One region of the Xanthomonas sp. F4 genome, then DNA from elsewhere that is predicted to be linked to it. Evidence: predicted binding sites of a transcription regulator. Region 1 holds the regulator's gene; the other holds the start of a gene.
The links. The regulator FliA, encoded in region 1, starts transcription of late flagellar genes. The targets are predictions, from matches to a motif close to TAAAGTTTNNCNNNCNNNGGCCGATAA.

Region 1 (5,798 bases):
GAACTGCCGGTGTTCACCCTGGCCCCGCAATTGGAACGTGTCTTGCAGGACTCTACCCAGGGCAACGGCGCGGCGCTGGAACCCGGACTGGCCGAACGCTTGCACCAAAGTCTGGCGGACTGCGTGAGCAAGCAGGAGGCGCGCAACGAACCGGCAGTGGTGCTGGTGCCGGCGCAGGTCCGCGCCGCCCTCGCCCGCCTGGTCCGCCACAGCGTCCCCGCGCTGTCGGTCCTGTCCTACAGCGAAGTGCCGGAGGACAAGCGGCTGAAGTTGGTCGGCACGATCAGCTGATTGGCGGGGATTGGTGATTTGGGATTCGGGAGTCGCAACAGCGGGCCCGGCACGCGGAGAGAGACAGCAATGACACGAACGAACACAACCAGAGCAAGGCGACCGGATAGCAGCCATGCCATGGCGGCCTCCGCAACCAATCCCCACTCCCCAATCCCGAATCCCGGCACTCACCCATGAAGATCAAACGCTTTGTCGCCCCCGACATGCGCACCGCCTTCCGGATGGTGCGCGACGAGCACGGTCCGGATGCGGTGATCCTGTCCAACCGGCGTACCGACGAGGGCATCGAGATCGTCGCCGCCAGCAATTACGACGAGGCCCTGGTGCAGCGGGCGCTGGATTCGGTGCGCCCGGACGAGGCGCCACGCGCCGCCGCCGCGGCGCAGGCACCGGCCACTGCCGCACCGCGCGCCGCCCGCAGCGACAAGGCCGCGGCCAGCCCGGCGATGGCGATGATGGCCGCGATCAGCGAGCGCCGTGGTGGCGCCGCGGCGACCGCACCGGCCGCTGCCGCAGCGCGGCCGCTGACCCAGCCGGCGGCGCTGGCCGCCTCGGCCATGCCCGCCGCGGCCGCCCCGGCTGCCGCAGCGCGCCCGGCCGCAGCGGCCAAGGCCCCGGCACCGGCCACGGGCCGCGCCGACTTCAGCATCCCCGAGGACGTGTTCCGCAACGCCCCGATCAGCGTGCCCATGCCCAGCCCGTTCGCCGCCGCCACCGCGGCGCCGGCCGCCGAGGCCGTGCCGGCCTGGCGCGACGACGTCGCCGCGGTGGCGCTGACCCCGGTGGCGAGCCCGGCCCCGGCCGTGCCTGCGCCGAGCGCGGCCAAGCCGGACGCGCCGGCCACTGCCGGAATCCCGGCGGCCGCGACGCTGGCGGCGGTGCCGACCTTCCCGGCCCCGCAGAACGACGAACAATTGACGCAGCTGCGCGACGAACTGGCGCTGATGCGGCAGATGATCGAGCGCGAGATGAACCGCCTCACCGACGAACGCCTGCGCGGTTCGCCGGTCCGCGCCCAGGCCCTGGAATTGATGGACGACTATGGCTTCGACAGCGGCATCACCCGCGACGTGGTCATGCAGATCCCCGCCGACCTGGAGCTGCACCGCGGCCGCGGGCTGATGCTGGGCCTGCTGTCCAAGCGCCTGCCGATCGCTCCGCTGGACCCGATCGAGGAAGGCGGCGTGATCGCCCTGATCGGCCCCACCGGCGCCGGCAAGACCACCACCATCGCCAAGCTGGCCTCGCGCTTCCTGGAGCGCCATGCCGCCCGCGACGTGGCCCTGGTGACCACCGACACGGTCCGCGTCGGCGGCCGCGAACAGTTGCACAGCTACGGCCGCCAGCTCGGCATCGCCGTGCACGAGGCCGACAGCGACGCCGCGCTGCAGCAGTTGCTGGAGCGCCTGGCCGACTACAAGCTGGTGCTGATCGACACCGCCGGCATGGGCCAGCGCGACCGCGCCCTGGCCGCCCAGCTGCACTGGCTGCGCGCCTCGCGTGTGGTCCGATCCTTGCTGGTACTGCCTGCCAATGCCCATTTCTCCGACCTGGACGAGGTGGTGCGCCGGTTCGCCGGCGCCGACCCACAGGGGGTCATCATGACCAAGTTGGACGAGACCGGGCGGTTCGGCAGTGCCTTGTCGGTGGTCGTGGACCACCGCCTCCCCATCACCTGGGTGACCGATGGACAGCGCGTGCCGGACGACCTGCACCGCGCCAACGCCGCCAGCCTGGTATTGCGCCTTGAAGATTTGCGGCGCGCTGCCGATAAGCCCTGTACTCCGGAGCAGACCCATGCCGTCGCGTGACTACGTCAATCTGACCAATGCCTTCCCCCTGTCGGCGACGCGTAGCGAACCGCTGGGTCCGGTGCGCACCATCGCCGTGACCGGCGGCAAGGGCGGCGTGGGCAAGACCAACATCTCGGTCAACCTGTCCATGGCGCTGGCCGACATGGGCAAGCGCACCCTGCTGCTGGACGCCGACCTCGGCCTGGCCAACGTCGACGTGCTGCTGGGGCTGACGCCCAAGTTCACCGTGGCCGACCTGGTCGCCGGGCGCTGCACCCTCGAAGAAGTGCTGATCGACATGCCCAACGGGCTGATGGTGGTGCCCGCCGCCTCCGGCCGCCGTTACATGGCCGAGCTGCCGCCGGCCCAGCACGTGGGCCTGGTCAACGTGTTCTCCGAGCTGCAGCGCGAGCTGGACGTGATGATCGTCGACACCGCCGCCGGCATCACCGACAGCGTGCTGACCTTCTGCCAGGCCGCGCAGGACGCGGTGGTGGTGGTCTGCGACGAGCCGGCCTCGATCACCGACGCCTACGCCCTGATCAAGGTCCTCTCGCGCGAGCGCGGCGTGGACCGGGTGCAGATCGTCGCCAACATGGTGCGCGACCTCAACGAAGGCCGCCTGCTGTACGACAAGCTGAGCCGGGTCTGCGAGAAGTTCCTCGGCGACGTGTCGCTGAACTACCTGGGCTGCGTGCCGCAGGACGACTGGCTGCGCCTGTCGGTGCAGCGCCAGCAGCCGGTGGTCAAGGCCTACCCGTCCAGCCCGTCGGCGCAGGCGATCTCCGAGATCGCCCGGCGCACCGCGCGCTGGCAGGCGCCGACCGCCCCGCGCGGCAACGTCGAGTTCTTCGTCGAACGCATCATCCAGCGCGGGGTGGCCGCATGAACGCCGCCGCCCACTACCGCGCCGTCCAGCGCAACAGCGCCAACGACTACATCGCCCAGCACTCGGACCTAGTCCGGCGCATCGCCCATCACCTGGCGGCGCGACTGCCGGCCAGCGTCGAGATCGACGACCTGATCCAGGCCGGCATGATCGGCCTGATCGAGGCTTCGCGCAGCTACGACGCCGAACAGGGCGCCTCGTTCGAGACCTACGCCTCGATCCGCATCCGCGGCTCGATGATCGACGAGATCCGCCGCGGCGACTGGGTGCCGCGCTCGGTGCACCGCCGCGCCCGCGACGCCGCCTCGGCGATCCGCAAGATCGAACAGAGCACCGGCCGCGCCGCCGCCGCCAACGAAGTGGCCGCGGCGATGGACATGCCGCTTCCCGAATACCTGCGTTTGATGGAAGATGCCGCCCGCGGCCAGGTGCTGAGCCTGGAGTCGCGCATCGAGGACCATGGCGAGCTGGATACCATCGCCAAGGGCGGACCCAATCCGCAGCAGATGCTCGAGCGCAGCGAATTCGGCCGCGAGCTGGGCAAGGCCATTGCGCAGTTGCCCGAACGCGAGCAGTTGGTGCTGTCGCTGTACTACGAGCAGGAATTGAACCTCAAGGAAATCGGCGCGGTACTCGGGGTCAGCGAGTCGCGCGTGTGTCAGATCCATGGCCAGGCCACGGTACGGTTGCGCGGACGCCTGAAGGCGTTCGGTGTCGCCGATGCCGGTCTGGAAGACGAAGAATAGGAACCCTTAGGAGTCAGTGGTGAACAAGAACATGCGGATTTTGATCGTGGACGATTTCTCGACGATGCGGCGCATCGTCAAGAATCTGCTCGGCGATCTGGGCTTCACCAACACCGCCGAGGCCGAAGACGGCAACAGCGCCCTGGCCGCGCTGCGCTCGGCACCGTTCGAGTTCGTGGTCACCGACTGGAACATGCCCGGCATGACCGGCATCGATCTGCTGCGCAACATCCGCGCCGACGACAAGCTCAAGCACCTGCCGGTGCTGATGGTCACCGCCGAGGCCAAGCGCGAGCAGATCATCGAGGCCGCGCAGTGCGGCGTGAACGGCTACATCATCAAGCCGTTCACCGCGCAGACGCTGCAGGAGAAGCTGGGCAAGATCTTCGAACGCCTGGGAGCGACCGCCTAAATGGAAGCCACCGCCGAACGTACCGCCCTGATCGAACGCCTGCAAGGCGCGCTGGACGCGCTGGAGAACGGCGACGAGGCCGGCTGGCGCAGGGAGATCGACACCCTCGCCGCCTGGCGCACGCGGCCGATGATGCAGGGCCTGAGCCGGCTCGCGCGCGATCTGGGTCAGGCGCTCGGCGAACTGCCGGTGGTGCCCAGCGAGGCCGGCGAGCTGGACGACGCCTGCTCGCGTCTGGACCACGTGGTGGAGATGACCGAACAGGCCAGCCACCGCACCCTGGACCTGGCCGAGGAATGCCGCGCGCTGGCCAACCAGCTCGCCGCCGGCGGCCTCAGCGGCGACCAGGGCGAGATCCTCGACAAGATCCGCCACAACCTCACCGAAATGGCGCTGGCGCAGAGCTTCCAGGACCTGACCGGGCAGATCATCCGCCGCGTCGCCGGCATCGTGCGCCGCGTGCACGAAGGCTTCGGCGCGCTGGGGCTGCCGCCGAAGGAAGAACGCAAACCCGACGGCAGCCTGGCCGGCCCGGCCCTGCCCGGTCTGGACCGCCACGGCGTGTCGCAGAACGACGCCGACGACCTGCTGTCCGGACTGGGACTGTAATGCCATGAGCGCCGTACCCGACGACATCGCTGCCGACTTCATCATCGAGGCCCAGGAGATCCTGGACCGGCTCGGCGAGCAGTTGGTGTCGCTGGAGCAGGCGCCCGAGGACAGCGGCCAGCTCAACGCCGTGTTCCGCGGATTCCACACGCTCAAGGGCGGCGCCGGCTTCCTGGCGATCAACGCCATGGTCGAACTGTGCCACGCCGCGGAGGAAACCCTGGGCATGGCCCGCGCCGGCCAGGCCACCCTGCAGGCGCGGCACTTCGACGCCGCGCAGCAGTCGCTGGACTACCTGCAGTCGATGCTCGACGCCTTCGGCAGCGGCCAGGAGCCACCGCGTGCGCCGCCGGAACTGATCGCGCAGTTCGACGCGCACGGCGACGCCGCCCCGGCCCCGGCCCCGGCCAAGAGCGCCGCGCCGGCACCCGCCCCCGCAGCGGCCACCGCCGCGGCCGCGGGGGATCTGATCAGCGACGACGAATTCGAAGCGCTGCTGGACCAGTTGCACGGCGATGCGCCGCCGACGGCCACGCCGCAGGCGCTGCAGCCGGCGCCGCGCGCGCCCAGCGCCGCGCCCAAGGCCGCGGCCGCCCCGGCCAAGGCCGCCGAACCCGAACACACCGTGCGTGTGGACACCAAGCGCCTGGACGCGATCGTCAACCTGATCGGCGAACTGGTGCTCTCGCGCAACCGACTCAAGACCCTGCGCGTGCGCCTGCGCGACGAGGAACTGGACCGCGCGGTCAGCAGCCTGGATATCGCCACCGCGCGCCTGCAGTCGGCGGTCATGCGCACGCGCATGCAGCCGGTCGGCAAGGTGTTCTCGCGCTTCCCCAAGGTCGCGCGCGACGTCGCCCGCTCCCTCAACAAGGAAGTGGAACTGGAACTGATCGGCGCCGATACCGAACTGGACCGCAACCTGGTCGAGGCGCTGGCCGATCCGCTGGTGCACCTGGTGCGCAACGCCATCGACCACGGCATCGAGGCGCCGGCGCTGCGCGAGGCCACCGGCAAGCCGCGCGGCGGCCACGTGCGCCTGTCGGCGCAGCAGG
Region 2 (5,798 bases), on a different contig from region 1:
AGCAGGTCGTGCAGGTCGTTGCGCAGGCCGCGCAGATCGATCTCCGACTGCGCCACCAGGTCGCCGACGCTGTCCAGCGAGATCGTCGCCGCCTCGGCCGCCTGCACCCGCCCGTCCACCTGTTGGCTGCGCGGGTCGTGCAGGCGCCACTGCGACAGCGAGCGCAGTCGCGCGCTGCTCAGCGGCAGCACGTAGCCGGTGGCGGCGGTGGCGTGCAGATGGTCGCGCAACTGCAGTGCCTCGCCCTGCGCCTGCTTCAGCAACTGGTTGAGCCGGCGCTGTTCGAGGTAGCCGCGGCTCTGTACGAACCCGCGCAGGCTGCGCGCGAAATGCTGCATCACCTCGTGCACCTGGCCGCCGCGTTCGAGCAGGGTGCCGGTGAGCCCGCGCAGGAAGGCGCGCTCGTGGCGGTCCAGGCGGCGGGCGAAGCCGCGCGCCAGCAGCGCCTCCAGCGCCACGTCCAGTTGCACGCTCTGCTCGGCGTCGTTGAGCAGGCTCCAGAACGCCTGGAAACTGCGCCCGGCCTCGCTCTCGCCGATCACGTCGATGCCGGCGAACAGCTTCTCCAGCACGTCGCCGCGCGCGCCCTCGTCGTCGATGATGCGCTCGCGGAACTCGCGGTTGAGCCGTTCGAAATCGTCGCGGACGCGGCGGAAATCCTCGGTCAGGTCGTCGGACAGACGGATGATGTCGCGGGTGCGTTCCAGCGCGCGCTTGCCGTCCAGCGCGGCCAGCTTGCCGGCGGCCACGCGCTCGATCTCCGCGTCCAGGCGCTCGCGCTCGGCGCGCAGCGCGGCCAGGCGCGCGTCCGGATCGGTCTCGGTCTGCCCGGCCAGTTGCACCAGTTGCTGGATCACCAGCGACAACCGGCTCTCGGTGGCCACGCTGGCGCTGTCGCGCACGCCAGCGATGAAACGGATCGCCTGCGCCGCCTGCCGCGACAGTTCGTATTCTTCCTGCGCATCGCCCTCGGGCAGGCGCCGCTCCAGCCAGCCCTGCGCCAGCCAGTGCGCCACGTAGGCCTGCGCGGTGCGCGGCAGTTCGCGCGACAGCTCGTCGTCCTTCAGCGCATCGAGCTGGCGCTGCAGGCGCTCGTGCAGCACGTCGGCCGGCAGCCGCCGCTGGGCGTCGCCGAGCAGGGTCTGCAGCAGGCCGATCAGCTCCGGGGCATGGTCGGCGGCGAGCAGCTTCCACAACGGCTGTTCGCGCAACTGGCGATAGCCGGCGATCCGGACATGCGGCTTCATGCAGGAACCGACCGCCACCGCATCCGCAAACTCAGCGCACGCGCTCGATGAAGCGCAGGAACTCGGCGCGGGTGCGCGCGTCCTCGCGGAAGGTGCCGAGCATCTTCGAGGTGACCATGCTGACGCCGCGCTTGTGGATGCCGCGGGTGGTCATGCACTCGTGCGCGCCTTCCACCACCACGCCCACGCCCAGCGGCTGCAGCACGTCCTGGATGCACTGGGCGATCTGTGCGGTCATCTTCTCCTGCACCTGGAAGCGCCGCGCATAGGCCTCGACCACGCGCGCCAGCTTGCTGATGCCCACCACCTTGCCGCGCGGCAGGTAGCCGACGTGGACCTTGCCGATGATCGGCGCCATGTGGTGCTCGCAGTGGCTTTCGTACTCGATGTCGCGCAGCACGATCAGCTCGTCGTAGCCTGCCACTTCCTCGAAGGTGCGCAGCAGGTACTCGCGCGGGTCGGCGCGGTAGCCGCTGAACCAGTCGCCATAGGCCTCGGCCACGCGCCGCGGGGTGTCCAGCAAGCCTTCGCGGGTGGGGTCTTCGCCGGCCCAGCGCAACAGGGTGCGCACTGCGTCTTCGGCCTGCGCCTGGGTCACCGGGGGAGTGGAGCTATTGTCGGAATCGGCCATGGGGGAACGCCCGTGAGGGGGCTGCATGGTACCCGAGTCGCCCGGCAGCCGCCGCATGGCGGCCCCCGCGTGGCGGGGCGACCCGGCCGCGACCGGGTGCGCCGTTCAGCGTCCATCTGCTCAGCGTCCGGGCGGCGCGCGCACCGCCCGGGCCGACGCGGCGCCGGTCAGCGCGAACGCGTCCGCATCTCGCCCTCGTGGTCGAGCCAGTTGGAGCCCTTGTTGGTCAGGAAGAACATGTACACCACCAGCGACACCGCGATCACCGCCGTGGCGTACCAGACGAAGGTGGTGACATGGCCGGTCTTCAGCGAGGCCTGGTACAGCAGCGGCGCGGTGCCGCCGAAGGCCGAATTGGCCAGCGCATAGCCCAGGCCCACACCCAGCGCGCGGATGTGGGTGGGAAACAACTCGGCCTTCACCACCGCGTTGATCGAGGTGTAGCCGGTGAGGATGACGAAGCCGGCGGTGAGGATCGCGAACGCGCTCAGCCAGTCGCTCTGCTTGGGCAGTTCCAGCACCAGGAACCAGGTATAGAGCACGCCGCCGATGCCGAAGAACACCAGCAGGGTCTTGCGCCCGATGATGTCCGACAGCCAGCCGCCCACCGGCTGCATCAGCATCAGCACGATCAGCGCGACCAGGTTGATGATGGTGCCGGCCATCAGGTCGTCGCCGGCGAAGGCGGTCTGGATCATCTTCGGCCCGGTCACCGAGTAGGTGTAGAACGCCACGGTACCGCCAGCGGTGATCAGGAAGCACAGCAGCAGCGGGCGCCACTGGTGCACGAACAGCTCGCGCAGCGAGCCGGAGGACGTGTCCTTGCCCTGCTTGGCCGCGGCGATGGACTCGGCCGTCAGCGACTCGTCCATCGTGCGGCGCAGCCAGAACACCACCAGCGCGCCGATGCCGCCCAGGCCGAAGGCCACGCGCCAACCCCATTCGGAGACCTGGCCCTTGTCGAAGAAATGCAGCATTCCCAGCAGCACCGCCTGCGCCAGCACGTGGCCACCGACCAGGGTGACGTAGTGGAACGAGGACAGGAAGCCGCGACGCCCGGGAATCGCCGCCTCGGACATGTAGGTGGCGCTGGTGCCGTATTCGCCGCCGGTGGCGAAACCCTGCAGCAGCCGCGCCAGCAGCAGTACCGCCGCCGCCCCGCTGCCGATGCTGGCCACGGTCGGCGTCACCGCGATCAGGAACGAACAGGCGGCCATCACCGACACCGACACCGTCAGCGCCAGGCGGCGACCGTAGCGGTCGGCGAAGCGGCCGAAGTACCAGGCGCCGATCGGCCGCATCAGGAAGGTCACCGCGAAGATCGCCCACACGTACAACGTGGCGTTCTTGTCCTCCTTGGAGAAGAACTGCGACTCGAAGTAGGTGGCGAACACCGAATAGACATAGACGTCGTACCACTCCACCAGATTGCCGGCCGAGCCCTTGAGCGTGTTGGACACCGAGCGGCGCAGGCTGCCCGGTGCGGCGGCGGCGGACGAAGAGGTGGATGCACTCATGCGGCGGGCCTCGTGGATGGACGTCACGGAGTATAGGCACACACGTGCGAGGATCCTGTCGCGGCAGCGCGTGTGCCAGGCGCGCGCCTCATTGTGCCTGCGGCGCAGCGAATGCCTTGCCGTACCTGCCCGAGCGATCGGAGCAGCAGACCTGGCGCTTGCCCGCGGCAAGCATGTCGCAAGTGCTGGAGATGCGCTTGACCTGTGTCTGCGCCTGCTTGCTGCGACGATCCAGAACACCGCGCCACGGCGGTCGATATGTTCCAGGCGGCGCGAGCCGGGCCGTGCCGGTCACCGCCGCGCCGCGCACGGCCTGACGTGGCCGGCGGCCATCGCCACGCAGACAGGCACCCCATCACGTTCCCCGCACTGCGCCGCCGGCGCCCAGGCCACATCCCTTCAGTTCGACCGGGTAACGCCGCTATCCATGCGCCGGCCCGGGGACCAGCGCCCTGCGCGCGTCACGCGGGCGCAGGCAACCTGCCTGCCCGTCCGCCGTCACCTACCGTCATCCCTCTTCCTTCCCCCATTCCCCCGATCCCATGCACGCCCTTTCGAATCTGCGCATCGGCCAGCGCCTCGCGCTCGGCTTTCTCACGATCATCGTACTGATGGTCCTGCTCACCGTGGTCGGCATCCAGCGCGTGCACAGCATCGACCGGCGGCTCACCGCGATCAACGAAGTCAACAGCGTCAAGCAGCGCTACGCCATCAACTTCCGCGGCAGCGTGCACGACCGCGCCATCGCCTTGCGCGACGTGGTGCTGCTGGACGATGCCGCCGGCCGGCAGGCGACCGAGCAGACCATCGACAAGCTGGCCGGCGACTACGCGCGTGCCGCGCAGCCGCTCGACGCCCTTCTGGCCGCCTCCACCGACGCCCAGGAGAAAGCCATCCTGCAGCGCATCCAGGGCATCGAACAGCGCACCATGCCGCTGATCGCGCAGGTCCGGCGGCTGCGCGATGCCGGCGACACCGTGCAGGCGCAGGCGCTGCTGCTGCAGCAGGCGCGCCCGGCCTTCGTCGACTGGCTGGCCAGCATCAACGCCTTCATCGACCTGCAGGAAGCCAAGAACCGCCAGGCCGCCAAGGAGGCGATGGCCACCGCGCGCGGCTTCGCCCTGCTGATGATCGGCTGCACCGTGCTGGCGCTGCTGCTGGGCTCGCTGATCGCCCTGTTGCTCACCCGCCGCGTGGTGCGCCCGCTGCGGCAGGCGCTGGGCCTGGCCGAGCGCATCGGCGCCGGCGACCTGAGCAGCCCGGACACCGCCACCACCCACGACGAGGCCGGGCAGTTGCTGCGCGCCATGCAGCAGATGCAGCGGCGCCTGCACGAGGTGATTTCCGCGCAGCGCGAGATGGCCGCGCGCCACGACGCCGGCGCCATCAGCTATCGCATGGACGCACAGCGCTTCCCCGGCGAGTACGGGCGCATGGTCGCCGACACCAATGCCCTGGTCGATGCGCACGTGCAGACCCAGCTGCGCATCACCGAGGTGATGGGCCGCTACGCCATCGGCGACCTCAGCCAGGACATCGCCCACTATCCCGGCGAGAAAGCCGCGATCACCGCGGCGATGCAGCAGGTCAAGCAGAACCTGCACGCCATCAACGTGCAGATCCAGACCCTGGCCGAGGCCGCCTGCGCCGGCAATTTCGCCCACCGCGGCCAGCCGGAGAAGTTCGAGCACGCCTTCCGCACCATGGTCGAGAACCTCGACACCATGATGGCCACCGCCGACGCCAACCTGGCCAAGTTCTCCGCGCTGCTGCGCTGCATCGCCGACGGCGACCTCACCGTGCGCATGAGCGGCAACTTCCACGGCGTGTTCGCCGCCATGCGCGACGACGCCAACAGCACCGTGCATCGCCTCACCGACATCGTCGCGCACATCCAGCGCACCACCAACAGCATCGGCTTCGCCGCCGAGGACATCGCCAGCGGCAACCAGGAGCTGGCCAAGCGCAGCGAACAGCAGGCCGCCAGCCTGGAAGAGACCGCCGCCTCGATGGAGGAGCTGACCTCCACCGTGAAGCAGAACGCCGAGCACGCCCAGCGCGCCAACCAACTGGCACTGGGCGCGGCCGGCGTGGCCAGCGAAGGCCGCGACGTGGTGGGCCAGGTGGTGGAGACCATGGATGGCATCCAGGCCGCCTCCAAGCGCATCGCCGACATCATCGCGGTGATCGACGGCATCGCCTTCCAGACCAACATCCTCGCCCTCAACGCCGCAGTGGAAGCCGCGCGCGCCGGCGAGCAGGGCAAGGGCTTCGCGGTGGTGGCCGCGGAGGTCGGCACGCTCGCGCATCGTTCGGCCGGCGCCGCCAAGGAGATCAAGACCCTGATCGACGACTCGGTGCAACGCGTCGCCCACGGCGCCACGCTGGTGCACCAGGCCGGTG

Region 2: FHR66_RS20560 (methyl-accepting chemotaxis protein) is a predicted target of FliA. The motif match lies at 3,794-3,820, and genes of this name have one in related genera.

The regions. Positions count from the first base shown of each region.
Region 1 is NZ_JAASQX010000002.1:96,776-102,573, reverse strand. Features, by position in the region: gene flhA (flagellar biosynthesis protein FlhA) at 1-291, shown strand, start outside; gene flhF (flagellar biosynthesis protein FlhF) at 468-2,105, shown strand; gene FHR66_RS08340 (MinD/ParA family ATP-binding protein) at 2,092-2,976, shown strand; gene FHR66_RS08335 (RNA polymerase sigma factor FliA) at 2,973-3,722, shown strand; gene cheY (chemotaxis response regulator CheY) at 3,742-4,134, shown strand; gene FHR66_RS08325 (protein phosphatase CheZ) at 4,135-4,743, shown strand; gene FHR66_RS08320 (chemotaxis protein CheA) at 4,748-5,798, shown strand, end outside.
Region 2 is NZ_JAASQX010000010.1:32,146-37,943, reverse strand. Features, by position in the region: gene FHR66_RS20580 (DUF3375 domain-containing protein) at 1-1,247, opposite strand, end outside; gene folE (GTP cyclohydrolase I FolE) at 1,279-1,878, opposite strand; gene FHR66_RS20570 (MFS transporter) at 2,046-3,395, opposite strand; gene FHR66_RS20560 (methyl-accepting chemotaxis protein) at 3,938-5,798, shown strand, end outside.